Regions from separate parts of the Kitasatospora sp. NPDC001159 genome, predicted to be linked through region 4. Evidence: riboswitches for the same ligand, from Rfam matches in the RefSeq annotation. Region 4 holds a riboswitch; each other region holds the start of a gene.

Evidence for each region. A riboswitch is a leader RNA that binds a small molecule or an ion and turns the genes downstream of it on or off. The one in region 4 is predicted to bind cyclic di-AMP.
Region 1: linked by a shared signal. The riboswitch ahead of ACWC9T_RS27400 (LysM peptidoglycan-binding domain-containing protein) and the one ahead of ACWC9T_RS10870 (M23 family metallopeptidase) in region 4 are both predicted to bind cyclic di-AMP.
Region 2: linked by a shared signal. The riboswitch ahead of ACWC9T_RS08165 (M23 family metallopeptidase) and the one ahead of ACWC9T_RS10870 (M23 family metallopeptidase) in region 4 are both predicted to bind cyclic di-AMP.
Region 3: linked by a shared signal. The riboswitch ahead of ACWC9T_RS09145 (CAP domain-containing protein) and the one ahead of ACWC9T_RS10870 (M23 family metallopeptidase) in region 4 are both predicted to bind cyclic di-AMP.

Annotation. Positions count from the first base shown of each region.
Region 1 covers NZ_JBSFJV010000062.1:40,820-48,066, forward strand. The annotation lists gene ACWC9T_RS27375 (maleylpyruvate isomerase N-terminal domain-containing protein) at 1-374, shown strand, start outside; gene ACWC9T_RS27380 (hypothetical protein) at 474-818, shown strand; partial or broken gene ACWC9T_RS27385 (GH25 family lysozyme) at 901-1,105, opposite strand; gene ACWC9T_RS27390 (serine hydrolase domain-containing protein) at 1,089-1,634, shown strand; gene ACWC9T_RS27395 (DUF7586 domain-containing protein) at 1,631-2,005, shown strand; cyclic di-AMP (ydaO/yuaA leader) riboswitch at 2,355-2,477, shown strand; gene ACWC9T_RS27400 (LysM peptidoglycan-binding domain-containing protein) at 2,462-3,199, shown strand; gene ACWC9T_RS27405 (IS3 family transposase) at 3,408-3,578, opposite strand; gene ACWC9T_RS27410 (transposase) at 3,940-4,848, shown strand; partial or broken gene ACWC9T_RS27415 (hypothetical protein) at 5,111-5,428, shown strand; partial or broken gene ACWC9T_RS27420 (transposase) at 5,488-6,024, shown strand.
Region 2 covers NZ_JBSFJV010000010.1:93,837-101,083, forward strand. The annotation lists gene ACWC9T_RS08160 (APC family permease) at 1-878, opposite strand, end outside; gene ACWC9T_RS08165 (M23 family metallopeptidase) at 1,231-2,190, opposite strand; cyclic di-AMP (ydaO/yuaA leader) riboswitch at 2,193-2,368, opposite strand; gene ACWC9T_RS08170 (MFS transporter) at 2,686-4,221, shown strand; gene purB (adenylosuccinate lyase) at 4,247-5,677, opposite strand; gene ACWC9T_RS08180 (HelD family protein) at 5,796-7,247, shown strand, end outside.
Region 3 covers NZ_JBSFJV010000012.1:59,177-66,423, forward strand. The annotation lists gene ACWC9T_RS09125 (PTS transporter subunit EIIC) at 1-1,223, shown strand, start outside; gene ACWC9T_RS09130 (hypothetical protein) at 1,270-1,446, opposite strand; gene ACWC9T_RS09135 (hypothetical protein) at 1,584-1,832, opposite strand; gene ACWC9T_RS09140 (antibiotic biosynthesis monooxygenase family protein) at 2,004-2,357, shown strand; gene ACWC9T_RS09145 (CAP domain-containing protein) at 2,545-3,489, opposite strand; cyclic di-AMP (ydaO/yuaA leader) riboswitch at 3,492-3,660, opposite strand; gene ACWC9T_RS09150 (alpha/beta fold hydrolase) at 4,439-5,260, shown strand; partial or broken gene ACWC9T_RS09155 (VWA domain-containing protein) at 5,417-6,507, shown strand; gene ACWC9T_RS09160 (TetR/AcrR family transcriptional regulator) at 6,574-7,146, opposite strand.
Region 4 covers NZ_JBSFJV010000015.1:88,915-96,161, reverse strand. The annotation lists gene ACWC9T_RS10880 (GNAT family N-acetyltransferase) at 103-681, opposite strand; gene ACWC9T_RS10875 (hypothetical protein) at 725-1,597, shown strand; gene ACWC9T_RS10870 (M23 family metallopeptidase) at 1,715-2,557, opposite strand; cyclic di-AMP (ydaO/yuaA leader) riboswitch at 2,570-2,728, opposite strand; gene ACWC9T_RS10865 (YiaA/YiaB family inner membrane protein) at 2,925-3,215, shown strand; gene ACWC9T_RS10860 (alpha/beta fold hydrolase) at 3,311-4,135, shown strand; gene ACWC9T_RS10855 (TetR/AcrR family transcriptional regulator) at 4,180-4,755, shown strand; gene ACWC9T_RS10850 (ATP-binding protein) at 5,559-6,851, shown strand; gene ACWC9T_RS10845 (roadblock/LC7 domain-containing protein) at 6,835-7,247, shown strand, end outside; gene ACWC9T_RS10840 (DUF742 domain-containing protein) at 7,245-7,247, shown strand, end outside.

The sequences.
Region 1 (7,247 bases), on a different contig from region 4:
TCGCCCACACCGCCGCCGGGCAGATCGCCGAGACGGCCAGGCAGACGGCCGAGGCGGCCGAACCGGCCGTGCTGATCACCCGGTTCGGCGTCGAGGGCCCGGCCGCCCTGGCCGGGCTCGCGGACCTGCCGCCCTCCACGGTGGTGGCGCACCCGCTGCTCGGCAGTGTCACGGTGGGTGCGCTGGGCGAGGTGGCGCTGATGGAGGCGACCGTCCACCTGCTCGACCTGATCGCGGCGGTCGGCGGTCCGGCGCCTGCCGAGGGGGCGCTGGACTTCACCCGGGACCTGCTGGCGGAGGTCGCCGATCCGGTGGCCTTCATCGAGGCGGCGGCGGGCCGCAGTTCGGCGCCGGTGCTGCCGGTGATCCGCTGACCCCCGGCGGCGGTCGCTCGTGCTGGTCAGTCGTATGATCAGCGCCAGGAATCGGTAGCAGTGGGGGCGTCAGTGGATTCGTTGTGGAACCTGTGGTGGTTGGTGCCCGCCGTGCTCTACGGCAGTGGGTCGGTCACCGCGAAGGTCCGCCGGTCCCTGAAGGTCCGCCACGAGCGCAAGTTGGAGCTGCTCGACGCCACCCAGCGCCGGGAGCTCGCCCTGGAGACGGCCAACCGTCCGCCGGAGCCGGTCTGCGGCTGCACCCACCACCTGGCCAAGCACGACAAGCAGGGCCGGTGCCACGAGGTGGTCGAGACGCCCACCGCCTGGGACGCCGACCGCCGCCCGCTGAGCTACGAGCCGCGGCCCTGCAACTGCCAGCAGTACGTGGGCCCCGAGCCGTTGGGCACGGTGTTCGCCCCGGAGCTGGTCGACCCGCGCTGAGCTTCGGGCCGGGCGGCTCTCCGCACCCCGGTGGGTGCGGGGAGCCGCTTCGGCTTTGCGGCCGAACGAGAGCGCGGCTCCAGCCGAGTGCGAGCGCGCTCAGGCGGTCGGAGGCGCCGTTGAACAGGTCCTGGTCGCCGGGGAACGTGCCGGTGTCGGAGCACTGCCAGAAGGTCTGGTAGCCCCAGCCGTTCGGCAAGGTGCCGACGGTCGAGGAGTAACGGGCGATCCACAGGGGGGTTGGTGGCGCCGAAGCCGCCGTAGTTGCCGATGCAGCTCGACCACCAGTGCTCCAACCCCGGCTACGCCCTGCTCGGCGCACTGGTGGAGAAGCTGCGCGGCGAGCCGTGGGAGGAGGTGCTGCAGCGCGAGGTGCTGGAGCCGCTCGGTATGACCCGCATCACACCGCTGCCGCAGACCCCGCACGCCAGCGGCTTCGCGGTGCACCCGTGGGCCGGCGTGATGCAGCCCGAGCCGCTCACCGACACCGGCGCGATAGCGCCGGCCGGCCGGCTCTGGTCCACTGCCGCCGACCTCTGCCGCTGGGCCGCCTTCCTCGCCGGTGGCGCGGGTGAGAAGGTGCCGGCCGAGATACGCCGGCCGGCCGCCGCGTCGGACGGCGACGGGTCGGCTGGCTACGGCCTGGGCCTGCAGCTCCAGCCGTGGACGGCCGGCTGCGGGTCGGCCACGGCGGCTCGATGCCCGGCTTCCTCGCCTCGCTCTTGTCAGCGAGCAGGACGATGTGGCGGCCGTCACGCTCGCCAGCACCACGGCCGGCCTCAGCCTCGGCCAGGTGGCCCGCGCGACCTGACGTGATCATCGCCGAGCACGAGCTGCGGATCCCCGAGCCCCGGCGGCCCTTCGTCGACGCCGACCCGGAACTGCTGGCGCGGATCGGCCCCTGGCACTGGGGCACCAGCGCGGTCGAGCACCTGCGAGCCGGCCGTGTGATGGAGCTCACAGCGCTGGGTGGCGCGGCCCGCACCTCACGGTTCCAGTCCGAGCCGGACGGGACCTGGGCCGGGCTGGACGGCTCCTACGTGGGCGAGCCGCTGCGCGTGGTGCGCCGGGCCGACGGCACGGTCGACGACGTGGACCAGGCCGGCTTCGTCCACACCCGCACCCCGTACGATCCGGCAGCCGGGGTGCCGGGCGGCGTCGATGCGCAGGGCTGGCACGCAGGCTGACTACCGCTCAGGTCGGCATGCCCAAAGGGCGGGCGCGCCAGCCCGAACCCACGACCCGCACGGCGCACCATCGGGCGGTGGCTGCCGCACTGAGCCCGGCGGGCGGCGCTGGCGCGCACTCATAGGGTCGTAACCACATCGTTATCAAGCACCATTGTGGATCATTCGGACAATCCGGCCGAGTCGTGACCCAGCTCACGATGGCTTGTGCTGATGGCTCCGTGCCGTTTACGGTCCTTCTCGTTCGTCTCTGTACGAAACGAACCCCGCTCTCCGGAACGCCGAATCCTGCCGCCGGATCGGGCGGGCACGTGCACCCATGAAGCACCACGGCAGGGGCGGGGGACCCACAGGTAAGTCGCCTCACCGGACTGGTTCCGGCGGGGCTAGGGGTAAAGCCGCGCCTCTGCGCGGCCGGGCAACTCCAGCCCGAACCCGACAGCTCACCTCGCAGGCGTGGGAGAGGAATCGCACTTCATGCTGCCCGTCAACGCTCGCCCCAGCCTGTTCGCCGCCGGTTCCATCAAGCGCATCGTCGCGGCCGCCGTGGTCGTCGGCGTCGGCGCCGGCATCCCGGTGGTCGCCGCCACCGCCGCGAACGCCGCCCCCGTCAAGTCCGCCCCTGTGCACTCGGTCAAGGCCGCCGCCCCTCAGGCGCCCGCTGGCTACACCGTCCAGAGCGGTGACTCCCTCACCAAGATCGCCACCACGCACAACGTGCAGGGTGGCTGGCAGAAGCTCTACGCCCTCAACAAGTCCGTGCTGACCAACGGCCCGGACAAGATCTACCCGGGCCAGCACCTGACCCTGGGCGTGGCCGCCCCGGCACAGGCCCCGACTGCGCCGAAGCCCGCCGCGGCTCCGGCCAAGCCGGCCGCCACCCCGGTCGCCCCGGTCGCCAACACCCCGGCCGCGCTGCAGGCGCTCGCCGCCTCGATCGTCCCGGCGAACCAGCTGGCCTCGTTCGACCAGATCATCAGCCACGAGAGCGGCTGGAACATCCACGCCACCAACCCGAGCTCGGGTGCCTACGGCCTGCCGCAGGCGCTGCCCGGCAACAAGATGGCCTCGGCCGGTTCCGACTGGCAGAACAACCCCGCCACCCAGCTCAAGTGGGCCCTGCAGTACATGAACACCGTCTACGGCAGCCCGAACGCCGCCTGGGCGTTCTGGCAGGTGCACCAGGCGTACTGATCGGACTTCTCCCGATCAGTACGGCCTGATCGGACCTGATCGGCCTGTTCGAACCGATGGGTCTGAGCGAGTGCCGCCCGCCAGCCGGATGTCCGGCGGCTGACGGGCTGCCAAGCGGCCACCTGACTCGCCCGGTTCACGTTGCGCTGCGTGAGCCGGGCCGTCGGCGTACCCGGGGTCCGTACGGGACCGCGGCGCGGTTGCTTCGTCAGGTGGCGGCGTTTGCGGCGGTCACGCCTTGGATGTCGCGCTCGCGCATGATCCGCTCGACCTTCTTCCGGTTGATCGCACGGCCCTTGCGCCGCAGTGCGGCGTGCACGCGCGGGGCGCCGTAGGCACCGCGCGAGGAGGCGTGGATCTCCCTTATCTCCTCGGCCAGTTCGTCCTCTGTCCGCTGCCGCTCGGCGGCAGCCGGCCGACCGGCGAGCCAGGCGTAGTAGCTGGCCCTCGGGAGCCCGTCCCAGTATCAGGCTGTCCAGTTCAGCGGGGAACTTCCAAGGCCGGGTAGTTAACGTTTCCGCAGGTCACGCAAGGGAGTTGAAGGTTTCTTGATATAGAGCAACGGAGCTCGTTGGTACAGGCAGTCGTCCAAGACAGCTTGTCCCGCAAGGAGCTCCGTTGCCTGTTCATTCTGTCTCGCAGCCAGCGCTGTCGGCCATCACCCGTACGGTGACTGTGGCCGCGGGCCGGTTCGCTCCCGGACATCTGGGAGCGCTGACGCCGATCAGGTCCTGAGCCGCATCAACCAGCGCCGCCGGCCACCGGTCCTCAAGCCGCTCGCTGACTCCTCCTACCTCTCGGTCATCGGCGGCGTCCCGGTGCGCGTCATCGAAGCCCGGGTGAGCGTCACCTGCACGGACGGCAGCACCTTCGAGGGCTCCTGCCGTCTGGCCACCACGCTCCTGGACGCCCGCCACTACCCGGCCGACCGCCTCGTGCGTCTCTATCACGAGCGGTGGGAGCACGAGAGTGCCTACTACGCCTTGCGCCACACCATCCTGCACGGACGCGTCCTGCGCTCGCACGACCCCGCCGGCGTCGAGCAGGAGATGTGGGCCCTGCTCACCCTCTACCAGCTCCTGCGCCGCACCATGGTCGAGGCCGCGGAGTCCCAGCCCGGCACAGATCCCGACCGCTGCGGCTTCACCATCGCCTTCCAAACTGCCCGCGACCTGCTGGTATGCGCGGAAGGAATCCTCGGACAGGGCATCGGAGCAATCGGCCGCCGCGTCCTGTCGACGCTATCGCTCACCCGGCGGTCCCGCGTCAGCACCCGCAAGGTGAAGTCACCCATCTCGCGCTACGCGGAACGGAAACTGGACGGCCGCCCTGACAGCAGCCGGGCCGTGACCTCGACGACGATCACTCTCCTGCCGCCTCCGCCACCGCAGCCCGCGCTGCCCACAACGACCGTCCCCCAGTACGCCGGTCCCGGAAAGACCAGCAGCCGCATGGTTCGCGTCCTGGCCATCCTGCAGGCAGAGCCCGAACGGCTGTGGCGCGCACGGGAGATCGCCGAGCTGCTCGGCGACGTCACCCTCGTCGCCACCTACCGACAACTCGCCCGCTGGACTGAGAGAGGAATGATCAAGAGAGTCCGCACAGGCCGCTACACGGCTATCGCCCAAGACCGCAGATCCCTTGCGTGACCTGCGGAAACGCTAACTACCCGGCCTTGGGGGAACTTCACTGGGCAACATTACCTCGATCACCGAGAACACCGGAACCACCACCCTCACCTGGAACGGCGAGGACAAGCTCGCCTCCGTCGTCAAGACCGGCCAGCCCTCCGGGACGTCGTACCTGTACGGCGCGGACGGCAACCAGCTGATCCGCCGCGATCCCGGCGCGACCACGCTCGAACTCGGAGCGGACGAACTCACCCTCAACACCGGCACCGGCACCGGGTAGATGTCCGACGTCCGGTACTACAACTCGCCCGGCGGTCTGACGATCACCCGGGTGACGGCCACCGGCGGCGGCGCCCTCGTCCACCAGGCGGCCGACCCGCATGGCACCAACGGTGTGCAGACCGGCACCGACGCCGCCCAGACGACTGCCCGCCGTCCCACCGATCCGTTCGGCAACCCGCGCGGCACCCAGCCCGCGCCGAGCAGCTGGGCCGGTGACAAGGGCTTCGTCGGTGGCACCCTGGACACCGCCACCGGACTGACCAACCTCGGAGCGCGCGAGTACGCCCCCGGCCACGGACGCTTCCTCAACCCCGACCCACTCCTCAAGGGTTCCGACCCCAGCAGCGGAACGACTACGCCTACATGGTCGGCCTTATGCGCGCGCCTGTGCTGGCGGTCGGCGACGGGGCGCTCGGGTTCTGGAAGGCCCTGCGCGAGGTCTTCCCCGACACGCGCGAACAAAGATGCTGGGTCCACAAAACGGCCAATGCCCTGGACGCCATGCCGAAGTCGGCCCAGCCGGCGGCGAAGAAGGCGATCCAGGACATCTACAACGCCGAGGACCGCGAGCACGCCGAACAGGCCGTCCAGACCTTTGCCAAGCTCTACGGGGCGAAGTTCCCCAAGGCCGTCAAGAAGATCACCGACGACCAGGACGTGCTGCTGGAGTTCTACGACTACCCGGCGGAGCACTGGATCCATCTGCGGACCACCAACCCGATCGAGTCGACCTTCGCCACCGTCCGGCTCCGCACGAAAGTCACCAAGGGCGCCGGCTCTCGCGCCGCCGGCCTGGCGATGGTGTTCAAGCTCGTCGAGTCGGCCCAGGCCCGTTGGCGGGCCGTCAACGGCGCCCACCTCGTCCCGCTCGTCCGCGCTGGAGCCCGCTTCGAGCGCGGAGCCCTGATGGAGCCTGACCGAGCGCGGCATAATTGCCACGATGCGCGGAAATCGATGGTCTCGCCGATTCCGGCCAGGCGATACTGGTCCGCCATGACGAGCGATGAATACTCGGCCGGTCCTGCGTTGCGCCGAGTTCTGGCTAAGGCAGGCGGACCGGAACTGCTGGACCTGCTGGCCAAGGGGCTGACCGGGACGGATCTGACCACACTACTCCTGGAAGTCTTCCGACGCCGCGCCGATCGGCTCACCCCGGCCGAGGTGATGCGGCGCTATCGCACCGACCGGTTCGTGACCCCGGCCCCGACAGGGTTCGCGCAAATACGACGAGCCGAAGACTTCCTGCTCTCGGCGCTGCCGGATGACTTCCAGATGCTCACCTTGGCCCCGCTCGTCCCCCTGGCAGCGCATACGGCGGTCGCGACCGTCGACCCGCGCAAGGTCGTCGCCACCATTCGTGGCAGCGAGGTCGCAGCCGACCCGACCAATGCCCTGGCCCTGGAGGCAGCCCAGCGGAGATCCCAGGCCCTGGCCGCCGATCCCCGCTCGGCCGTGCCGGTCCGGATGGCCGCCAGCCAACGAGTCGTGCGTGCCCAGCACTTCGACGCGCCCGGCATGCTCGCCCACTTCCAACTATTCGCCCTGGTGACCGCCGGCCGGGACACTGGCAGCCGGGCCTTCGAGCAACAGCACCTGGTCGAGCACCTACATTTCGCCGTCCGGGCGATGGCACGTGCTGGAGTGCGCCAGACCGAGATCCGCATCACCTGCCTCGACGAGTCCGCCGCTCCGATCCTGGCCCGCACACGTACAGAGCTGGCCGGAACACCGGGCATTGACATCATCGATGATCCTAACCGGGTGACCGGACGGGGCTACTACACCGACCTGTGCTACAAGATCTACGCAACCATCCACGGTCAGCAACTGGAGATCGCGGACGGCGGGTTTGTCGACTGGACCCAGCGCCTCACCGGAAGCCACAAAGAACGCCTCCTGATCAGCGGATTCGGCGTTGACCGACTCGCCACAATGCTGACCCCACCCACCGACACCGAACCATCACTTCCGCGCCAGACCAGCTAGCAGATCCACAGGTTTTGACAATTTCTCCAGGAATGGGCTTCCGAGCTCAAGCGCTTCGGCCACGAGCCGAGGAACCCGGTGGAGGAATGCCACTTGCGGCGGTCCGTCTGCAGGACCGACAGCACCGGGTTCTGTGACGGCAAGATGGC
Region 2 (7,247 bases), on a different contig from region 4:
CCCGGCACCGACCCGCTCGCCACCGCGATCGCGTGCTCGACTCCGTTGCCGGACAGGATCATCCAGGACACGAACACGTAGAACAGCCCGATCCCGACCACCGACACCAGGGTCGCCCGTGGCACCACCCGCTTGGGGTCACGCGATTCCTCCCCGTACATCGCGGTCGACTCGAAGCCCACCCAGGACCAGAACGCGAAGAACAGTCCCAGCCCGGCGGCCGCCGCGCCCGAACTCCCGACCCCCCTCAGCGCGTTCAGCGGGTTCACGGCCTCGCCCACGATCCCGTCCGGCCCGCCGCCGGAGGCCAGGACGGCCAGCGAGACCGCGCCCAGCACCCCGATCTCCAGCACCAGCGCCACCCCGAGCACCTTGGCCGTCAGATGCAGGTCGAACCAGGCCGTCACCCCGATCGCCGCCACCCCGAACAGCGCGTACCAGCCCCAGCCGAGGTCCACGCCCAACTGTGAACGGACCAGCCCGCGCAGCGAGTAGGCGAAGAAACCGATGATCGAAGCCTCGAAGACGATGTACGCCATGACCGCGAGCAGCCCGGCGGCCATCCCGGCGACCCTGCCCAGCCCGTGCGAGATGTACCCGTAGAACGCCCCGGCCGCCGTGATGTGCCGGGCCATCGCCACGTACCCGACCGAGAACACCGTGAGCACCACGGTCGCCACGATGTACGCGGCGGGCGCGCCGACCCCGTTGCCCTGCCCGACCACGATCGGCAGGTTCCCGGTCATCGCGGTGATCGGCGCGGCGGTGGCGATCGCCATGAACACCACGCCCGTCAGGCCCACCGAGCCCGCCTTCAGCCGGTCGACCCCGCCCGACCCTGCCCGCTCCCCGACCGCGTCCCCGCTCCCGACCGCCATCCGGCCTCCTCGTCCGCCCAGACCCGTCCGCCCGCCGGAGAAGGGCCGGGCGCTGACCGCCCGACAGCATCGCGCGACCGGGGCCGCACCCGAAAGACGACGGATCTCGCCAAAAACAGCAGGAGTTGACGCTCAGTTCGACCGCTCGAACACGCCCGGAGCCGGAAACGGCAGCGGCCGGCCCGGCTCCACGAGGAGTCCTCGCGAAGCCGGGCCGGCCTTGGGCGTGTCCCGCGCCCATGTCCGCTGATGCGGCGATCACCCGGTCGAGCGGTCACCCGACATGACCATCCCGGGTGGTCGATTCGCCCCGCAACAGCGGTGGTTCCTGAGACCCGCGGTCAGCGCAGGGTCAGAGCGCGACGCCGTGCGCCCGCAGGTAGGCGACCGGGTTGATGTCCGAGCCGTACTCCGGACCGGTACGGATCTCGAAGTGCAGGTGCGGGCCGGTCACGTTGCCGGTGGCGCCGGAGAGGCCGAGCCGCTGGCCGACGGTGACGGTCTGACCGATCTTCACGCCGATCACCGACAGGTGCGCGTACTGCGCGTACTTGCCGTCGGCGAGCTTGATCTCGACCTCGTTGCCGTAGGCGCCGCCGTTGCCGGCCTTCACCACGACACCGCTGGCGGCCGCGCGCACCGGGGTGCCGGTGGAAGCGACGAAGTCCTGGCCGGTGTGGTGGCCGGAGGCCCACATCGAGCCGGCCACGCCGTAGGCCTCACCCAGCACCGGGTTGGCCAGCGGGGCGACGTAGCCGGAGGTGGCGGCGACCGGGGCGGCGGTCACGGCCTGGGCCGGGGCGGCGGTCTGAACCTGGGTCTGGACCTGGGCTCCCGGCTTGGCGGCCTCGGTCTTGACCTGCAGCTTGGTGTCCGCGGCGGCGGAGGCGCTCTGGGTGACCGGGGCGGCCAGAGCAGCCGGAGCGGCCGGAGCGGCCGCAGCAGCGACGTCGGCCGCGAGCGAGAGCTGCTGGCCCGGGAAAATCAGGTTCGGGTTGGCGCCGACCACCGAGCGGTTCTGCTCGTACAGCGCGTGCCAGCCGCCCACGACCTGCTTGGCGTCGGCGATCCCGGACAGGGTGTCGCCGCCGACGACGCGGTAGCTCTCGAGCGCGGCGGCCGGGGCGGCCGACTTGGCCTCCGCGGCGGCGGTGTGCTGCGCGACCGAGGCGGCCGGCGCACCCGGGGCGGTGTAGGCCTGGGCGCCCATCGCGGTCACGAGCGGCAGCGCGAAGGAGACACCGGTGACGGCGACGCCGATGCCGATGCGGGCGACGCGGGGCAGGGCGATACGACGGGCCTGAGCAGGCATGGAAGTTTCCTCTCCGACGCCTGCGAGGTGAGCTGTCGGGTTCGGGCTGGAGTTGCCCGGCCGCATGCACGGCTTCACCCCAAGCCGGTCCTGGACGTTCGCACTGAGAAGCGCGAACTCCGGTCCGGCGACTTACCTGTGGGTCCCCCGCTCCTGCCGTACAGAGCTCAGTTCGAACCATCGGGCAGCGGCAGGACTCGGCGTTCCACCCGGTGGATCCACCCGGGCTGGCCGAGCGGTCGCTGAACTAAAACCCATCCGTTCGGGTGAAGCAATGTCGATCTCCTGAACCGGCTGCATCTCCCCGGAGGATGGTGACACTCCGCACGATCCGCCACACGATGCGTACACAATCCATTCACCGAGCGCCACTGCCCCACGACCCTGCGCCGATCTCCACCCCCCAGCGCGACCGTCCGCTCACGCACCGCTCGCGGCGGACACGCCACGCGGTGACCCTTGTCACGTACGCCCCGCCGGGCGCAGGATCGGGCCGTGGCCACCTCGACAGCCGGCACCCTGCGCCTGGGCACCGCGCAGGGTCGCTGGGTACTCCTGGCAACCGTGCTCGGCTCCAGCATGGCGATGCTCGACGGCACCGTGGTGAACGTCGCCCTGCCCCGGATCGGCGCCGACCTCGGCGCCTCCCTGGCGTCCCTGCAATGGACGCTGAACGCCTATCTGCTCACCCTGGCGGGCCTGATCCTGCTCGGCGGCGCGCTCGGCGACCGCTACGGAAGGCGCCGGGTCTTCCTGATCGGCGTGGTCTGGTTCGCCGCTGCCTCGGCTGCCTGCGCCGCCGCCCCGAACATCGAAGTGCTGATCGTGGCCCGCGCCGTCCAGGGCATCGGCGGGGCACTGCTCACCCCCGGCTCGCTCGCCATGCTCCAGGCCGTCTTCCATCCTGACGACCGCTCGGCGGCGGTGGGCCTGTGGTCCGGCCTCGGCGGGGTGTCCGCGGCCGTCGGCCCGTTCCTCGGCGGCTGGCTGGTGGACGGCCCCGGCTGGCGCTGGATCTTCCTGCTGAACCTGCCGCTGGCCGCCGCCGTGGTCGCCGTCACCTCCCGGTACGTCCCGGAGAGCCGCGACGAGTCCGCCTCCGGCCGCTTCGACGCACCCGGCGCGCTGCTCGCCGCGCTCACCCTCGGCGCGATCACCTACGCGCTCACCGCCGCCGGGGAGGGCCTGTCCCCCGCCGTCTGGCTCACCGGCGCGATCGGCCTGCTGCTCGGCGCTGCCTTCGTCGCCGTCGAGCGCCGCACGCCCGAACCGATGCTGCCCCTCGGGCTGTTCTCCTCCCGGCTGTTCACCGCCGTGAACCTGGTCACCCTCTGCGTCTACGCGGCCTTCAGCGGGGTGTTCTTCCTGCTGGTCGTGCAGCTGCAGATCGTCTCCGGCTTCTCCCCGCTGGCCTCGGGCTTCGCCCTGGTGCCGATCACCGTGCTGATGCTGACGCTGTCGGCGCGCGCCGGGCGCCTCGGCAAGCGGGTCGGCCCGCGCATCCCGCTCACGGTCGGCCCGCTGCTGTGCGCCGCCGGGGTGCTGCTGATGCTGCGCATCGGCCCCGGCTCCTCCTACTGGGTGGACGTGCTGCCCGCCGTCGCGGTGATGGGCAGCGGGATGACCCTGCTGGTCGCACCGCTGACCGCGACGGTGCTGGCCGCCGTCGAGGTGCGGCACGCGGGCATCGCCAGCGGCGTCAACAACGCCGCCGCCCGCGCGGCCGGCCTGCTCGCGGTGGCCGCCCTCCCGGCGCTGGCCGGGCTGAGCGGCGACGCCTACCGGGTACCGTCCTCGGTGGACTCCGCCTTCCACACCGCGATGCTGATCTGCGCGGGCCTGCTGGCCGGCGGCGGGCTGATCGCCTTCGCCACCGTCCGGGGCAATGTGCTCGCCCCCGAGGAGCACCCGGTGGCCGAACCGAACTGCGACTGGCCCTGCGCCACCACCACCCCGCCGCTCGACCCCGGACACGCCCGGACGCACGAGGGCCCCGCCACCGGAACGGCGGCAGGACCCTCGGGGGGCTGACCGGTCGTCAGAGCCCACTGCGCTCTTAGAGAATGTCGGCCGGCGCGTACTTGGCCGCCTCCGGGTAGGCCACCGCGACGGCCTCCACCTGGCGGACCACCTCGGCGACCTGCGCCCCGGCCGCACCGGTGAACGACAGCCTGTCGGCCAGCAGCGCGTCCAGCGCGGCCCGGTCCAGCGGGATCCGCTCGTCGGCGGCAAGCCGGTCCAGCAACTCGTTCTCGCGGGCGCCCGCACGCATCGCCAGCGCGGAGGCGACGGCGTGCTCCTTGATGACCTCGTGCCCGGTCTCCCGGCCGACGCCCGCGCGCACCGCGCCCATCAGCACCTTGGTGGTGGCCAGGAACGGCAGGTAGCGGTCCAGCTCGGCCTCGATCACGGCCGGGAAGGCGCCGAACTCGTCCAGGACGGTCAGGAAGGTCTCCAGCAGGCCGTCGAAGGCGAAGAAGGCGTCCGGCAGCGCGACCCGGCGCACCACCGAGCAGGAGACGTCGCCCTCGTTCCACTGGTCGCCGGCCAGCTCACCGGTCATCGAGGCGTAGCCGCGCAGGATCACGGCCAGACCGTTGACGCGCTCGCAGGAGCGGGTGTTCATCTTGTGCGGCATCGCGGAGGAGCCGACCTGGCCCTCCTTGAAGCCCTCCGTCACCAGCTCGTGGCCGGCCATCAGGCGGATGGTCTTGGCCAGGCTGGACGGCGCGGCGGCCAGCTGGACGAGGGCAGTGAGCACCTCGAAGTCCAGCGAGCGCGGGTAGACCTGGCCGACACTGGTCAGCACGTTGTCGAAGCCGAGGTGCCCGGCGACCCGGCGCTCCAGCTCGGCCAGCTTCTCGGTGTCGCCACCGAGCAGGTCCAGCATGTCCTGGGCGGTGCCGACCGGGCCCTTGATCCCGCGCAGCGGGTAGCGGGCGATCAGCTCCTCCAGGCGGCGGAAGGCGACCAGCAGCTCGTCGGCGATCGACGCGAAGCGCTTGCCCAGAGTGGTGGCCTGCGCGGCCACGTTGTGCGAGCGGCCTGCCATGACCAGCTCGGAGTGCTGGGCGGCGAGCCGGGCCAGACGCACCAGGACGGCCACCGTGCGGTCGCGCACGTGCTCCAGGGACTGACGGATCTGCAGCTGCTCGACGTTCTCGGTCAGATCCCGGGAGGTCATGCCCTTGTGGATCTGCTCGTGGCCGGCGAGCTCGCTGAACTCCTCGATCCGGGCCTTCACGTCGTGGCGGGTGATCCGCTCACGGGCGGCGATCGAGCCGAGGTCGACCTGGTCGATCACCCGCTCGTAGTCGGCGACGGCGTTGGCCGGCACCTCGACACCGAGGTCCTGCTGGGCCTTCAGGACGGCGAGCCACAGGTGGCGCTCAAGGACCACCTTGTGCTCGGGGGACCACAGCTGGGCCAGGGTCGCCGAGGCGTACCGGGAGGCCAGGACATTGGGGATCTGGGGCTTCGCGCTCACGCTTCGCAAGCCTAACAGCCGAGGTCACGCCGGACGTCGGCGGATGGGGTAGGCTGGGCCGATTGAACGCCCGTCAGGAAGCACTGCACAAACTTCTCGCCGCAAGGATACCACAGCAATGAACGGAACTCCAGCGACTGCATGGAACTCCAGCGGTGCCCTCGCCGAGGCACTGCGCACCGAACAGGCCCACCTCGACCGGCTCTACGCCCGCCTGGACACCGTCCGAGAGCGGGCCCGCCGCACCCGGGACAGCGCCCACGACGGCGCGGGCGCCGGCGGCACCCACCAGGCCCGGCTGGAACGCGAGGTGCGCGCCCGCGAGGCCGCCCGGCACGCCGCCCGGCTCGACGCCGTGGAGCGCGGCCTCTGCTTCGGCCGGCTCGACCAGCGCGACGGCACCGTCCGCTACATCGGCCGCGTCGGCCTGACCGACGAGCGTTACGAGCCGTTGCTGCTCGACTGGCGCACCCCCGCCGCCCGCCCGTTCTACACCGCCACCCCCGCCAGCCCGGGTGCCGTGCTGCGCCGCCGCCATCTGCACACCGCGGGCCGCACCCTCACCGGGCTGGACGACGAGGCGCTCGACCTCGCCGCACTGGACGAGTCCGGCCGGCGCACCCTGGTCGGCGAGGCCGCCCTGCTCGCCGCCCTCGCCCGCGAGCGCACCGGCCGGATGGGCACCGCCGTCGCCACCATCCAGGCCGAGCAGGACCGGGTGATCCGCTCCCCGCTGCCCGGCGCCCTGGTCGTCCAGGGCGGCCCCGGCACCGGCAAGACGCTCGCCGCCCTGCACCGCGCCGCCTACCTGCTGTTCACCCACCGGGCCGCACTGGAGCGCCGGGGTGTGCTGGTCATCGGCCCCAACCCGGGCTTCCTCCGGTACATCGAGGAGGTACTGCCCGCTCTGGGCGAGACCGAGGTGGTGCTGCGCACGGTCGGCGAGCTGTTCCCCGACGCCACCACGGCCCTCGGCGACGCCCCCGCCGCCGCCTTCGCCAAGGGCGGTCCCTGGATGACCGAGGTGCTCCGACGTGCCGTCGCCGCCCACCAGTCGGCCCCCGCCGAGGGCCTCGACCTGGGCGAGGGGCTGCGGGTCTCCGCCCGCGCCTGCGCCGAGGCCCGGGACGCCGCGCGCGGCCTGCGGGTACCGCACAACCGGGCCCGGGCGCTCTACCTGCGCACCCTGCTGGACGCCCTCGCCATCGGCCAGTCGCTCGCCCTCGGCCGCCCGTACGACGAGGAGGAGGCGCACTACGCCCCGCGCGAGCTGTGGGCCCGCGAGGACGTCCGCGCCGTGCTCGACCCGCTCTGGCCAACCCTCACCCCGCAGCAGCTGGTCCAACGACTGCTCACCGACCGGGAGTTGCTCGCCGAGGTCGCCCCCGAGCACGCCGCCGCCCTGCTCCGCCCGGCCGACTCCCCCTGGACGGTCGAGGATGTCCCGCTGTTGGACGAGGCGGCCGAACTGCTCGGCGAACCCCACCCGGCCACCGAGTCCGATTCCGACCACGACCCGGATGAACTCGACTTCGCCCGGGGCGTGTTGACCATCACCGGACAGACCGAC
Region 3 (7,247 bases), on a different contig from region 4:
CCACCGCCGAGGCCCTCGCCGGGCGCGGTGAGCGGATCCGGGCGGAGACCCGCGTGCGCAACGCGACCCCGGCGAAACGGGCGCTGCGCCGGATCGCGAACATCTTCGTCCCGCTGATCCCCGCCCTGATCGGGTGCGGGATCGTCGCCGCCCTCTCCGGGGCGCTCGCGAACCTCGGCTGGGCACCGTCACTGGTCACCGCCCTGGGGCCGGTCTCCGCGGGCTTCATGTCCCTGCTCGCCGTCTTCGTCGGCTACAACACCGCGAAGGAGTTCGGCGGTACGCCCGTGCTCGGCGGGGCGGTGGCCAGTGTGATCGTCTACGCGGGCGTCGCCAAGGTCGAGGCGTTCGGCCACCACCTCACCCCCGGGCAGGGCGGAGTGGTCGGGGCGCTCGGCGCCGCGCTGCTGGCCGTCCAGCTGGAACGGTGGACCAGGCGGATCCTGCCAGCCGCCCTGGACGTCCTGGTCACCCCCACGATCACCGTCCTGTTCGGCGGCCTGGCCGCCCTGTTCGGCCTGATGTTCGTCGCCGGGGAGATCTCCACCGCCATCGGCCACACCGCCACCTGGCTGCTCGCCCACGGCGGCCTGCTCGCCGGGCTCGTGCTCGGCGGCCTCTTCCTGCCGCTGGTCATGCTCGGCCTGCACCAGGCACTGATCCCGATCCACACCACCCTGATCCAGCAGCAGGGCTCCACCGTCCTGCTGCCGATCCTCGCCATGGCCGGCGCCGGCCAGGTCGGCTGCGCCGCGGCCGTCCACCTGAGGCTGCGCCACAACGCCTCCATCCGGGCCGTCATCAGGTCCGCGCTCCCGGCCGGCCTGTTCGGCGTCGGCGAGCCGCTGGTCTACGGGGTCACCCTGCCGCTAGGGCGCCCGTTCATCACCGCCTGCGTGGGCGGGGCCGCCGGAGGCGCCTTCGTCGGTGCCGCCGGCCAGCTCGGCGGCGCGGTCGGCTCGACCGCCATCGGCCCCTCCGGCTGGGCCCTGTTCCCCCTGCTGGCCGGCCCGCACGGGATGGCCGCGAGCGCCGCCGTCTACGGCGGCGGACTGGTGACCGGCTACGTCGTCGGCTTCCTGGCCACGTACTTCTTCGGCTTCACCCGGGAGACGCTCGCCGAGTACAACGCCCGCGCCGCGGACCCTGCTGCGGCTCCCGCTCCCGTCGCCGCTCCGAGTCCCGCCGTCACCGCGGACGGTGGAACGCCTCCCGGCGCGTGAAGCCTCCCGCCGGTCGCCGCCCCTCGAACGCTGCAGTGGCCGACCGTCAGTTCACCCCGCGCGCCCGCCGGCCGTTCCGGAGTTCGACAGCTGCTCGGACCTCCGCCAGCGCGCGAGCACGGTCGACCGGTGGCGGTTGGAACCGGCCGGCGGCCGCCCCGATGTGCTCCTCCCAGCGGTCCTGCCAGAACTCGACCGTCCAACCGGGCCATCGCTCCGGCATCTCGTACGCCTGCGCCGACGCCCCGAGCACCCACCGGCCTACCGGCGCCGCCGCGGATCGAGACGGATCCCCGGACCATCGAGGGCACCGCCGTCGGCCCCGCCGGCAGGGCACCGGAATCGGGCTGCCACGAATTGCTACCGGTCGGGCGCGGCGGTCTCGATGGCGGCGAGCAGGCGGGCGTGGACGGCGCCGGCGGCGTCGCGGGTGGCCGGGTCCGGGTCGTCCAACTGACCGGCGATCAGCTCGGCGGCCGCGGCCAGCACCGGGACCGGCACGGTCGCGGTGCGCAGGTGGAGCAGCTGGGAGGCGGCGCGCTCGCCGGCGGTGGTGGCGCGCGAGGTGGGGATGAGGTGCTGGAGGCCGCGGGGGAGCTGACTGGTCATCGGCCCATTGTCCCGGCTCCGGCACGTCCTCCCGGCCGGGTCGTGGGCTCGTGGTCGTTTCCGGGGGCTGGAGGAGCGCTCGGACAGCTTCGGTCGAGAGGCCGATCCCTCATGCATCCCGTTCCGGAGAGAAGCTGGCCCGTCGGGTGCATCCCGCCTTACGGTGGCGCCATGAGCGATCACTCGGAAGCGCCTGTCACGCCCGTCGAAGCCTATGAACCTCCCTACTACATGGCTGTCTTCACGGCGGTGCGGACCCAGGACCAGAGCGGGTACAGCGAGACCAACGCCCGCATGGAAGACCTGGTGAAGGAGATCCCCGGGTACCTGGGGATGGACTACGCTCAAACTCCCGGAGGGCTGGCCATCACCGTCGGGTACTTCCGCGACGCCGAGGCCCTCACGGAGTGGCGGTGCAACGTCGAGCACCGTGCGGCGCAGAAGCGCGGGCAAGCCGAGTGGTACCAGAGCTACACGCTGCATGTGGCGAAAGTGGAGCGGAGCCACGGGTTCACGCGAGCGTAGGTCCCGCAGCGCCCGAGGGCAGTGGTCGGGCAGCGGCGCGAGGGGCGAACACCCGGAACTTCCCGCTCATCCGTTCCCGATCCTCCGGCCGCCTCCGTCTCACGGGCTGGGTGCCCGCGGGACGGAGGCGGCCGACCCGCACGGGACGGGGTCGGACCGGCCCCGGCCTACGTCCTCGACGGACGGGTCAGTTGGAGAAGTCCTGGGTGAGCCAGACGGTTCCACTGGCATCCCGGTGGACGGCGATGCCGATGTGGGTGAACTCGCTGCTGAGGATGTTCTTGCGGTGGCCGTCGTCCGGCGGTGTCTCGTTCAGCATGTCCCGGGTCAGGCCGACCGCCATGGCGGCGATGTCCTGGGCCGAGGTGGAGACCCCGTTGCCGTAGCCTATGTTCTCCCCGACGGCGTTCCACTGGACGCCCGCGGCCGTCTCCCGCGCCCCCAACTCGGCCTCGCCCGGGCACTGGTGGGACATTCCGCAGCCGCTGGCCATCGTCTGGTTGTGGGCCTCGGCGCTGCTGGTCAGCCCCGACGTGATGGTGTAGGCGGGCAGACCCTGGGCGGCCCGCGCCTGGTTGATCAGATTGAGGACCTGCTGCACGGCGTCCGAGCTCGAACCGGTCTGCGCGGCCGGGGTGGTGGGGGCGGCCGGGGTGGTGGGTGCGGCCGCGGGGGCGGGGGCGTGCGTGGCCGGGGTGGACGGGGACGACGGCGCGGACGTGTGGGACGCCGGGGTCGAAGCCGGAGCGGAGGGCCGCGCCGAGTGGGAGCCCTGGGACTCGCCGCCGGGGCGCGCGGTCGCGGATTCCGAGGTGTGGGAGGCCGGAGCGGACGGCGACGGCGACGGCGAGGCGTACGAGGCTTCGGCCGAGGCCGGAGCGGAGGGCTGCGCGGCGTGCGGGCCGGCCTGGAGGCGGTGCTGGTCATCGGAGTCGCTCTGGTGCCAGTGCTGGTGGTGCTCCTGCCACCCGGCGTGGCTCGCGTGCGTGTGGGAGCCGGGCGCGGCGGAGGCTCCGCTCGCGCTCAGCAGCGGCAGCATGAGGCCGGCGCCGACGATCCCGGCGGTGGCGGCCAGACGCGGGGTGTGTCTCCGGCGCGCACGGCGATGCCGGCCGGTACCTGAATTCAGCATGGGGCGTCCCTCTGCGACGCCTGCGAGGTGAGCTGTCGGGTTCGGGCCGTGAGGTAGCCCGGCCGCACGCAGCGGCTTCACCCCTAGCCGCACCCGTCTCGTCCGCGAACGGGCCGAGCAGGGCGCGGCGAAATACCTGGTTCCCCCGCTCCTGCCCGGTGCACTGCTCGACGTCCGGCCGACCGGTGGACAGGACTCGGCGTCCCGGCGGCAGGGTTCGCAGGTGCGAACAGCCCGAACGCTAGACAGATCGGCCCGGAAGACACAAGTTCGTATGATGCACATCACATGGACCTCCGGCGAGCATCTGACCGAATGCCATATCAGGGACACAGCGCCGCATAAGTACCCTAATCGGACAAAGCTCCTGGTTGTCGACGCCGGCCTCGACGGCCGCCGCCCCGGGAGGCGGGGGTGGACAAGGTGGTCGGCTCGCGTCGGTCGGCGATCGGCCCGCGCGTGCGGCCGCGCTTGAGTTCGAGGAATCCCGACGCCGACGACTGCACCGCCCGCACCGACCCGGCCTTCGCCGCCGGCGACCGCATCAGCGTCGTCTGCAGGGCGCGCGAGCAGGTGAACCCGGTGCGGCGCAGGTGCCCGGGGGCGTCTGGACGGCGCCGGCATCTCCCGCGGGGTCCGCATCGGTACCAATGTGTGGGTGGGGGTCTCTCTGTGCGCACGCATCCTGCCCTGTGCACACGCATCCTGCCCAAGGGGTACTCATCAAGCACGCGGGCAGATCGGACGGGGCCGGCGCCGGAGAGGGATGCCGAACCGGATCCGGCTCCTGGGGGTGATCATCACGGGCCTCCTCTGGGGCGGCTCCCCGTTGGAGCCGGCCTGAGGTCATGCCACCGGGCCGAGGTGTACACGGCGCCGTGCCCGTGTGCCGTCGGGATGTCAGTGGTCTGCCGGTGACATGAAGGTGGGCAGGTGCAGGCTGGTGGGCATGACCGAGCTTCGCGCATTGTCCGACGACGGCCGTCCCGTCACCGCCCTGGACGACGGGTCCGGGCCGATCCTGCTGGTGGTTCATCCGGGCGGCGGGGATGCGACGTCCTGGGACGGCGTCGTCCGCCGCCTCGTCGAGGAGTTCCGCGTCGTCAGGGTTCGGCGGCGGATCTACGTGCCCGGCGCGGACATCGCCCTGCCGCACTCGATGGCCGTCGAGGCGGCCGACGTCCTCGCCGTAGCGGACCTCCTGACGCCGCCGGTGCTCCTGGTGGGGCACTCCTCGGGCGCCGTGGCCGCACTGGAGGCCGCCCTCCTGAGGCCGGTGGCGTTCGCCGGGCTCGTCCTCTACGAACCGCCCATGCCGACAAGGCAGTTGGTCGCCGGACCGGCGGGGGCGCGGGCCCGCGCCGCGCTCGAGGCCGGCGACCCGGTCGAGGCGATGCGGATCCACATGGGGGAGATCGTGCGCGTGCCGGCGTACCTGGTCGATGCCATGTTCGCCGACGGGGGCCTGCGGGAGAAGCTGTGCGCGTACGCGGCGGCGCAGATCGCGGAGGACGAGGCTCTCGACGCCCTCGGCACCGGTACCGACCGCTTCGCGGCACTCGGAACCCCGACGACCCTGATCGAGGGCGACCTCAGCCCCGCCCACCTGCGCGAACGCCTGGCCGACCTGGCCGGTGCCCTGCCGCAGGCGCGAGTCGTCACCCTCACCGGCCAGGGACACGCCGCCCACCTCACCGCCCCCGGCGCCCTGGCCGCCACCATTCGAGACGCGGCAGCTTGGAGCGGGCCTTCGCCCGACGCCGACTGCTAATTGCCCGTCAATATCCACACGTTCTTGGAGCGAAGGTGGTCGGCTCCGTGGAACCCCAGGTCAGGGTGGATTGTCAGTGCCTCCTCGTAGTGTGGAAACAACGCTGGAGGGAACGCCGGAAAGGCGTCGAAAGGGCGTTGGAAAAGGGGTAGAGGTATGTCCGCGAACAGGATCAAGCACAAGGTCAACCACGTTTCGCTCGTGATCGACAAGTCCGGTTCGATGCGCCAGCACGCGGCGCAACTCGTCCGGGTGGTCGACGAGTTCGTGAAGGGGCTGCAGGAGGAGTCCGACCGGCTCGGCCACGAGACCCGGATCAGCCTCTACGCCTTCGACCACGAGGTGCAGAACCTGGTCTGGGACATGGACGTCAAGCACCTGCCGTCCCTGCGGGGCCTCTACGAGGTCGACAACGGTGCGACGGCGCTGATCGAGGCGGCCGTGAAGTCCATCGACGACCTGAAGAACATCTGGGAAGGATACGGGGAGCACTCCTTCCTCCAGGTCGTCGTCACCGACGGCGAGGAGAACGCCTCCGGCTGCTCGGAGAGCGGCCAGAGCACACCCGCATGAACGCCGGCAAGGGCACCGCCGTCCTGCGCAGCTGGATAAGCCGCATCCAGGGCGCCATGGACGACCTCCCCGACCACTGGACCTCGGCGATCCTGGTCCCGAACTCCCTGGCCAAGCGCACCGCCCAGGAGTACGGCTTCCCGGCGGGCAACATCGCGATCTGGGACGCGGACTCCAGCCAGGGCGTCGAGGAGGCCATCGGCACCGTCAAGTCGGCCGCCACCAGCTTCCTGCGGGGCCGCGAGCAGGGCGTGCGCGGCACCAGGAACCTGTTCGCCATGGGCCAGGACCTCAACACGGCCGAGGTGAAGGCCAACCTCGACGCCCTGGACACCGGCAAGTACATCCTGATCCCGGTCGACCAGCAGACCTCGATCCGCGAATTCGTCACCAGCGCCGGCCACGTCTACAAGACGGGCTGCGCCTTCTACGAACTGTCCAAGCGCGAGAAGATCCAGGGCAACAAGCAGCTCGCCGTGGCGGAGAAGGACCCGGCCACCGGCCGGATGACCGGCAGGGTGTTCTCGGGCCCGGCGGCCCGCCGGCTCCTCGGCCTGCCGAACGCGGAGGCCACGGTGAAGCCGGGCGAGAACCCCTCGTACACGCTGTTCGTCCAGTCGACCTCCGTCAACCGGAAGCTGGTGCCGGGCACCAAGCTGCTCGTCATGCTGTAACTGGGAACCGAGACAGCTGTTGAACCGAGATCGGCGGACGCCCGCCGTGGGACCGGCCCGGCGGGCTCAGCGAGGCCGCAGCCCGTCGAAGACCACCTCGAAGATCCGCTCCCGTGCCGCCGGTTCGTCCCCGAGCTGCTCCATCGTGACGCCCGTGCCGACCAGCAGGGCGATCAGCTCGGGCAGGCCCAGTTCCGGGCGGACGACTCCCGCCCGCTGCGCGTCGGCCAGCAGATGGGCCAACTGCGCCCGCATCAGCGCGGTCGACTCCTGCAGCGAGGCGTGCACGTCCACGCCGGCCGCGGCGAGCGCCTGCGCGAACTCGCCCTTGCCCGCGGACTGCTCGACCACCAGCCGGAAGCACGCGAAGAAGGCTTCCGCCGGTTCGGCACCGGCGATCAGCTCGGCCGTCCGGGCCGTGATCGTCTCCAGCCTGCGCACCACCACCGCCTCCAGCAGCGCTTCCTTGGTGGGGAAGTGCCGGAACAGTGTCCCCACGCCGACCCCGGCGGCGCGGGCGATCTCCTCGGTCGGGACCCCCGCGCCGCGGGTGGTGAACACCTGCGTGGCGACCTCCAGCAGCCTGGCCCGGTTGCGGGCCGCGTCCGCCCGCAACGGGTTCCGCTGAGCGCTGCTCATCCGGTTCGTCTCCTCTCCCGCCCATGGCGGATCCACCCCTGGACAACCGGAGTGTCCAGTCCGTATCGTCGAAATCGGACTCGCCAGTCCGATTCTATCCG
Region 4 (7,247 bases):
TCGCTGACGTCCTTCAGTCTGGGCGAACCGCGGCTCAAGGGGCATCCGGGGGACCGGCGGATCGGGGGTGGGGTTAACCCCCGGTCCGGTCCGCTTCCGGGGTCAGGACGGCACCGAAGGACCGGGCCACTCGTCGACGAGCAACGAGTACAGGTACGAGTCCGACCAGACGCCGCCCTTGTACAGGTCGTGCCGCACCCGCCCCTCCAGCTGGAAGCCGAGCTTGGTGAGCACCCTGGCCGAGGCCGGGTTGTCCACGTCGACCCGGGCGGCCAGCCGGTGCAGCCCGAGCGGGCCGAAGGCGAACTCACAGAGCAGTCCGGCGATCTCGCCCGCGTAGCCGCGGCCCCACACCTCGCGGCCCAGCACGTAGCCGAGGTAGGCGGAGCGGCACGTGCCGAGGGTGAGGCTGGCGTGGGCGATCGGCACCGCGTCCGCCGGGTCCTCGGCGTCCTCCCGCCGGCAGACGGCGAGCCGGTAGGTGTCCCGTTCCTCGGCCATCGCCTCCTCCAGGTAGAGCTCGATCTGGTCGGCGCAGGTCTCGCGGTCCCGCGGCTCGAAGGGCAGGTAGCGGGTCACCTCCGGGTCGCTGAACAGCGCGTACAGCGCGTCCACGTCCTCCGGGGTGTGGTGGTACTCGCGGACGGCGAGCCGGGGGCCGGTGAGTCGTACGGGGACCATGGCTGCCGACCCTACCCGCGCCCGGCGGGCTACCGTTCGGAATATGAACGACGAAGACCTGCGGCTCGCCCCGCGCACCCGGGCCGCCGACCTGCTCGCCTGGGCGGCCGAGCAGGACCGCGCGCCGGTGGCCGAGGCGCCGCTGCGCACGGTGCTGGCGCTGCTGGAACTGGGCGACGGCAGGATGCACGACGGTTGGCCCGAACTGACCTCCAACGTGGTGGAGAACCTGCTGTACGAGCGGCTCCACCTGTACGTCCAACCCGCGCCGGACGCGGACCCGCTCGCGTACGGCGACGCCGTAGGGCTGCTGATCGACCACCAGCGGGCGGCGAAGCGGCTCAACGCCAAGCGCCAGGAGCGGCTGCACGCCGAGGCCGAGTGGCAGGGCGAGGTCGCGGCCGGGCTGCTGCGCCGCGCCGACCTGCTCACCTGGCCCCGGCTGTACGCCGTACTGCTGCACGCGCACGGGGTGGACACTGCGGACCGGGCAGCGGTCCGGGGCTGGCTGGCCGGCTTCGCCGGACTCGGCGAGGAGGAGCGGCTGGCCGTGTACGAGGCGCTGGCACCGGCCGGCTGGCTGGACGAACCGGACGAGCAGGGCTGGGGGCCGGGCCGGTTGCTGTCGCTCGGCATGGCCACCGACGGCGCGCGGCTGCTGCTGGAGCAGGGCCTGATGCGGCGCAGCTACCGCAACCTGGCCGAGCTGAACGCGCTGGGGCGACCGATGCCGGACGAACTGACCGGGGACTTCGGGGCGTTCGAGGCGGCGGCGGCCGAGGTCGCGCTCGACCTGTTCGGCGAGTGGACGGTGCCCGGGCTGGCGCGGCTGCTGGTGGAGGAGTTCCCGGAGCTGGCGCCGGAGCCGGGGCAGGAGGAGATCGAAGCGTACCTGGCGCAGGTGCCGGCGCAGTGATGCCGACGGAGTGATGCCGACGGAGTGAACGCCCGTGGGCCCCGGATGTCCGGGGCTCACGGGCGTTGTGTCGGGGTTCTTCCGGGGACCGTCGAGGGTTCCCGTCAGGGGTTCCCGTCAGGGGTTGAGGCCGCGCTGCTGGAGCCAGGTCTCCGGGTCGACCGGGGCGCCGCCACCGGGGCGGACCTCCAGGTGCAGGTGCGGGCCGGTGACGTTGCCGGTCGCACCGACCTTGCCGATCTGCTGGCCGGAGCCCACCTGGCCGGAGCCCTTGATGATCGAGGACAGGTGGCAGTACCAGATCTCGGTGCCGTCGGGCAGGGTCTCGACGATCCGGTAGCCGTACGCGCCGGACCAGCCGGCCGAGGTGATGGTGCCCTGGCCGACCGCGTGGACCGGGGTGCCGGTGTCGGCGGCGAAGTCCAGGCCGGTGTGCAGGTGGGCCCAGTAGCGGGCGCTCTGGCCGTAGTGGGCGGAGAGGTTGTAGTCCTTGACCGGCAGGGTGAGGGCGGCGGCCTTGGCGCGCTCGGCCTCGTCGGCGGCGCGCTTGGCCTCGGCCTCCTTGACGGCGGCCTTCGCCTCGGCCTCCTGCGCGGCCTGCAGACGGGCGCCCTCCTCGGCGGCGGTGCGCTGGCTGTCGGCCTGCTGCTGGATGCGGGCGGCGAGCGCGAGGCCGGGGTCGGCGGCCAGGGCGACCGGGGTCTCGTCCGGGGCCTCGATGGCGGGTGCGGCGGCCGGGGTCGCGGAGGCGAAACCGGTGGCGCCCAGGGTGGCGGCGACGGCGGTCACGCCGAGCAGCGGGGAGGCCCCGCGGGTCTGACGCGGCATCCGGTGGCGGTTGGCCTCGGCCTCCGGGGCGAAGGGATCGGCGGACTCGGTGCCGTCCGGGCCGGGGTGGTCGAGGAGCTGGGTACCGGCTACGGGGCCGGCCGGGTGTGCCGGGGTGTGCGTCGACGCCACGGAGGCGCGCTCCTTTCCTTCCTTCGCGCCTACCGGGTTAGCTGACGGGTTCGGAGCAGGAAGGTCTCCTACGGCCGGGCCGGAGCCCCACCGATTCACCCCAAGGAACGTGGTTCCCCGGCTCCCTGACCTGCCCGAAGGCCGGCCGGCGGGATTAGGCGACGGCGCACGGTGCCGTCTGGGTACGGCGTTGACGACCGCGCTGCGTTATCAAACGTTAATCCCAGGCCGCCCTGATTCCAAGCCATCCGCCCGGGACGGCTGGGGAGCAGGTGATCGGACGTCAACGAACCACCCGCCGTTCACCCAGTCCATCTGAGTACTCCTACTCATGTGCAGCCACGGCGCGCAGCCGCATCCTGGCGCCATGAGCGCACCGATGCAGACACGCACCACGGCCGCGTACTACATCCAGGCCGTCCTCTCCTTCGCCGTCTCCGGCTCGGCCCTCGCCGTCGGGATCGCCTACCTGCCCGTCGGCGGGTGGACCCGGGCCTTCCTGGGGATCGGCCTCCTCTACACCGTCACCTCCGCGTTCACGCTGGCCAAGGTGATCCGGGACCGGCAGGAGTCGTCGGACACCGTCGCCCGGGTCGACCAGGCCCGGCTGGAGAAGCTGCTCAGCGAGCACGATCCGTTCAGGGTCGAGGGGGTCTGAGCCCTCGGGAACCGGGGGTCTGAGGGGTTGACGGCTAAGGCTATTAGCCATAGCTTTATGGCTATCGGCAGCAGCGACCCCCGTGGAGGCCCACCGTGAACGGCAGCACCGCCCCGAGCACCCAGTACCTCGACGTCCCCGGCGGCCGGATCGCCTTCGACGACACCCGCCAGGGCGACGGCACCCCCGTCGTCCTGCTGCCCGGGATGCTCGACAGCCGCCGGACCTACCGGCACCTGCACCCGCTGCTCACCGCGGCCGGGCGCCGGGTCATCAGCATGGACGTGCGTGGCTTCGGCGAGTCCTCGATCGCCTGGGACGACTACAGCCCGACCGCCGTCGCCACCGACGTCCTCGCCATGCTCGACCACCTCGGCATCGAGCGGGCCGTCCTGGTCGGGCAGTCCTACACCGGCGCGACGGTCGTCAAGCTCGCCGGGGACGCGCCCCAGCGGGTCGCCGGGATCGCGCTGATCGACGCCTTCGTCGAGTACCGGGCCAACGCCCTGATGCAGGGCGTCGCGTCCGTGATGGGCAGCGCGATAGTCCACTGGCCGGCCGTCTGGGGCTTCTACCTGCGCAAGATGGCCTTCCCCGGCCCCCGCCCCGCCGACCTCGACGACTACGTGGCCGGACTGGTCGCCGACCTGCACGCCCCCGGGCGCAGGACCGCCACCCGCGGACACGTCACCGGGGACTCCGCGCCGATCGGCTGGTGCGCGGCCGTCCGCTGCCCCTCGCTCGTCCTGATGGGCAGCAAGGACCCGGACTTCCCGAACCCGGAGGCCGTCGCCGACCGGCAGGCCGAGGCGCTCGGCACCCGGAAGGTGATGATCGAAGGGTCCGGCCACTACCCGATGGCCGACAACCCGCAGGCCGTCGCGGACGCCCTGCTGCCCTTCCTCGCCGAACTCGGCTGAACCCGCCGCACCCGCATCCGCACCCGTACGGAGAACCCCACCCCATGCCCCGTGTAGGACTGACCCCCGACCAGGTCGTCGACCACGCCCTCGCCCTCATCGACGAGCAGGGCGCCGAGGCCCTCACCCTGGCCTCCGTCGCCACCCGCGCGGGGGTCGCCACCCCCTCCCTGTACAAGCACGTCAGCGGCGGTGTCACCGAACTGCGCCGGCTGATCGCCGTCCGGGTCACCGAGGAACTGGCCGACCGGCTCGCCGGGGCCGCGGTCGGCCGCAGCGGCGACGACGCCGTCACCGCCGTCCTGCGCGCCTACCAGGCCTACGCCACCGAACACCCGCACCGCTACACCGCCCTCCCCCAGGCCCCCCGACCCGACGACGACCTCACCCGCGCGGCCACCCGCCTCGTCGGCGTCATCATCGCCGTCCTCCGCTCCTACGGCCTCGACGGCCCCGAAGCCATCCACGCCGCCCGCACCGTCCGCTCCCTCGCCCACGGTTTCGCCTCCCTCTCCATCACCGGCGCCTTCCAACTCGCCGAAGACCTCACCACCACCCACAACCGCCTCATCACCACCCTCACCACCGGCCTCCACACCTGGCCGAAGGGGGAGGAGTAGGACGTCGGGCCCACCGGCCTCCTCCGCGGAAGGGTCCTGATCCACCCACCCTGGCAGCCCCGCCCGCACGGGAAGTCGGACCGGCCGGCTTCCGGCGCCGGCCAGCGGCCGGAGCGGGCACGGCGAGAAGTGGACGGGCCGGCACCGCACGCGCGAGAAGTCGGGCCGGGCCGGGCGGCTGCTGGACGGGGACATACGGGCCGTACGGGTGGCCGCCGTCGGCGCTGGTGCTGCCGGTGGTGGGTGGCGGGCCGGTATTGCGGCGCTGGCAGTTGCTGGTGCCGGTGTGTGCGGCGCCGGCGGGCAGCCTAGAGCGGCGAACCGACTGGTGCACGCGGTGACGCAGGACGTCGCGGACGACCGGACCCTGGCGCTGGTGCGGCGGCCGGGTACGGCCGGGCCGGCCGTGACCGGCTGAGCCGCACCAGTCCGACACCGGTCGCCGACCGTGGACACGGGGTCCGAGGATTCAGTGCCCCCTCCGAGGACGAGAGCCGGCCGTCGACCGGAGGTCCCGGCCGGACGACGTGGCGCTGCCGCTCCTGCACCGGGCCCCGTCCGTTCCGCAACACCGTGCACACACGTCCCACACAACCCGGAACGCGATCCGGCCATCACCCGTCACATCGACGTGGGTCGAAAGGCCCTGGACGAACGATCGGAGACCTCGCCAGGCTCCCGGGATCGGGGTCGAACGACACAGGGCTGACGGTGTATTGACTCGATATTGACGAGATCCGGTCACTTGGCGAGATCCGTTCACACCTTCGTAGGATCATCACCCTAGAATTCGCCGCGTGACGATGACTCAGTGGTCCGTAACGGCAACCGGCGTACTCGCCGTCCTCGCCCTCGTGGCCGCCGCGCGGTACCACGCCGTGTCCGTCACCCAGCGCGGCCGGGCCGACCGGCTGCAGGACGAACTCACCCGGCTCCAGGACCAGCTGAGCGCCGAACTCTCCCGCCGCGGCGCCGACCTGGCCGCCGTCCAGCAGGAGCAGGAGCTCACCGCCTCCACCCAGCGGGCCTTCCTCAGCGTCGCCCGCCGGATCCTCGTCATGGCCCACGACCAGCAGGCCCTGCTCGACGAGATGGAGCGCACCCACGACGACCCGGCGCTGTTGGAAGGCCTGCTCAAGGCCGACCACGCCGCCGCCCAACAGGCCCGGCTGGCCCAGACCCTGGCCGTCCTGTGCGGCGCGCGGGCCGGCCGGCACTGGCCGGAACCGGTCCCCCTGGAGGACGTGGTGCGCGGCGCCCAGTCGCGCATCCTGCCGTTCCAGAGGGTGGCGGTCCGCAGCCGGATCGAGACCGCGGTGGTCGGCGCCGCCGCCGAGGCGCTGATCCACGCCGTCGCCGAACTGCTGGACAACGCCACCCGCTACTCCCCGCCCAGCACCCAGGTGTTCGTCACGCTGATGCCGGTGCACAACGGCGCGGTGATCGAGATCGACGACGGCGGCGTCGGCATGCCCGAACAGGCCGTCGCCAAGGCCGCCGCCGCGCTCTCCGGGGGCAGCACCCTGGAGGTCTCCCGGCTCGGCGAGGTCCCGCAGCTGGGCCTGGCCGCGGTCGGCCGGCTCGCCGAGCAGTACGGCTTCCGGGTCACCCTCAGTTCGGCGCCCTCGCCGTACGGCGGCGTGCGCGTCGTCGTCCTGCTGCCGAACGCCCTGCTCACCGAACCGCTGCCACCCACCGTCCCCGGCCTCGGACCGGACGACCGGGCGTTCAACCCCGACCCCCGGCCGGCCTTCCCCGCCGGTCACCCGACGGCCGGTCACCCGATGGTGGAGACCCCACCCACCGGTCGGCCCCAGACCGGCGACACCCCACCGCCGCTGCCCCGCCGGAGCCACCGGCGCGACCGCGCGAACCGGACCGCCCAGCACGCCGCTCCCCCGCCGCAGCCCGCCCCGCCGTACCGCTCGGCCCGGGACGCGCAGGCGTTCATGGCGATGTTCCAGGCCGGGACCGCCAGCGGCCGATCGGCCGCCCGGGCCCAGGCCCAGACCCCACCCAGCCCCACCGACCCTTCCTCCCCTGCTTCCCCCCGACTGCCCCAGCCCTCCGGAGAGTTCCATGACCACCACCCCTGACCTCGGCTGGCTGCTCGCCGACATCATCGCCGTCCCGCAGGTCCAGCACGCCGTCGTCGTCTCCAACGACGGCCTGGAGATCGGCCGCAGCGCCGACATCCCCCGCGAGGACGCCGAACGGCTCGCCGCCGCCTGCTCCGGACTGCAGTCGCTGGCCCGCGGCGTCGCCGCGGGCTTCGGCGGACCGGGCAGCGCCACCCGCCAGATCATCATCGAGTACGGCGGCGGCTACCTCTTCATCGTCGCCGCCGGGGCCGGCGCCCACCTGGCCGTGGTGACCGGCGAGGCGGTGGACGCCGGGCTGGTCGCGTACCAGATGCAGGTCCTGGTCGAGCGGATCGGAACCCACCTCACCAGCCCGCCGCGGGTCGACCACGCGGCGGGGGGCCACCGGTG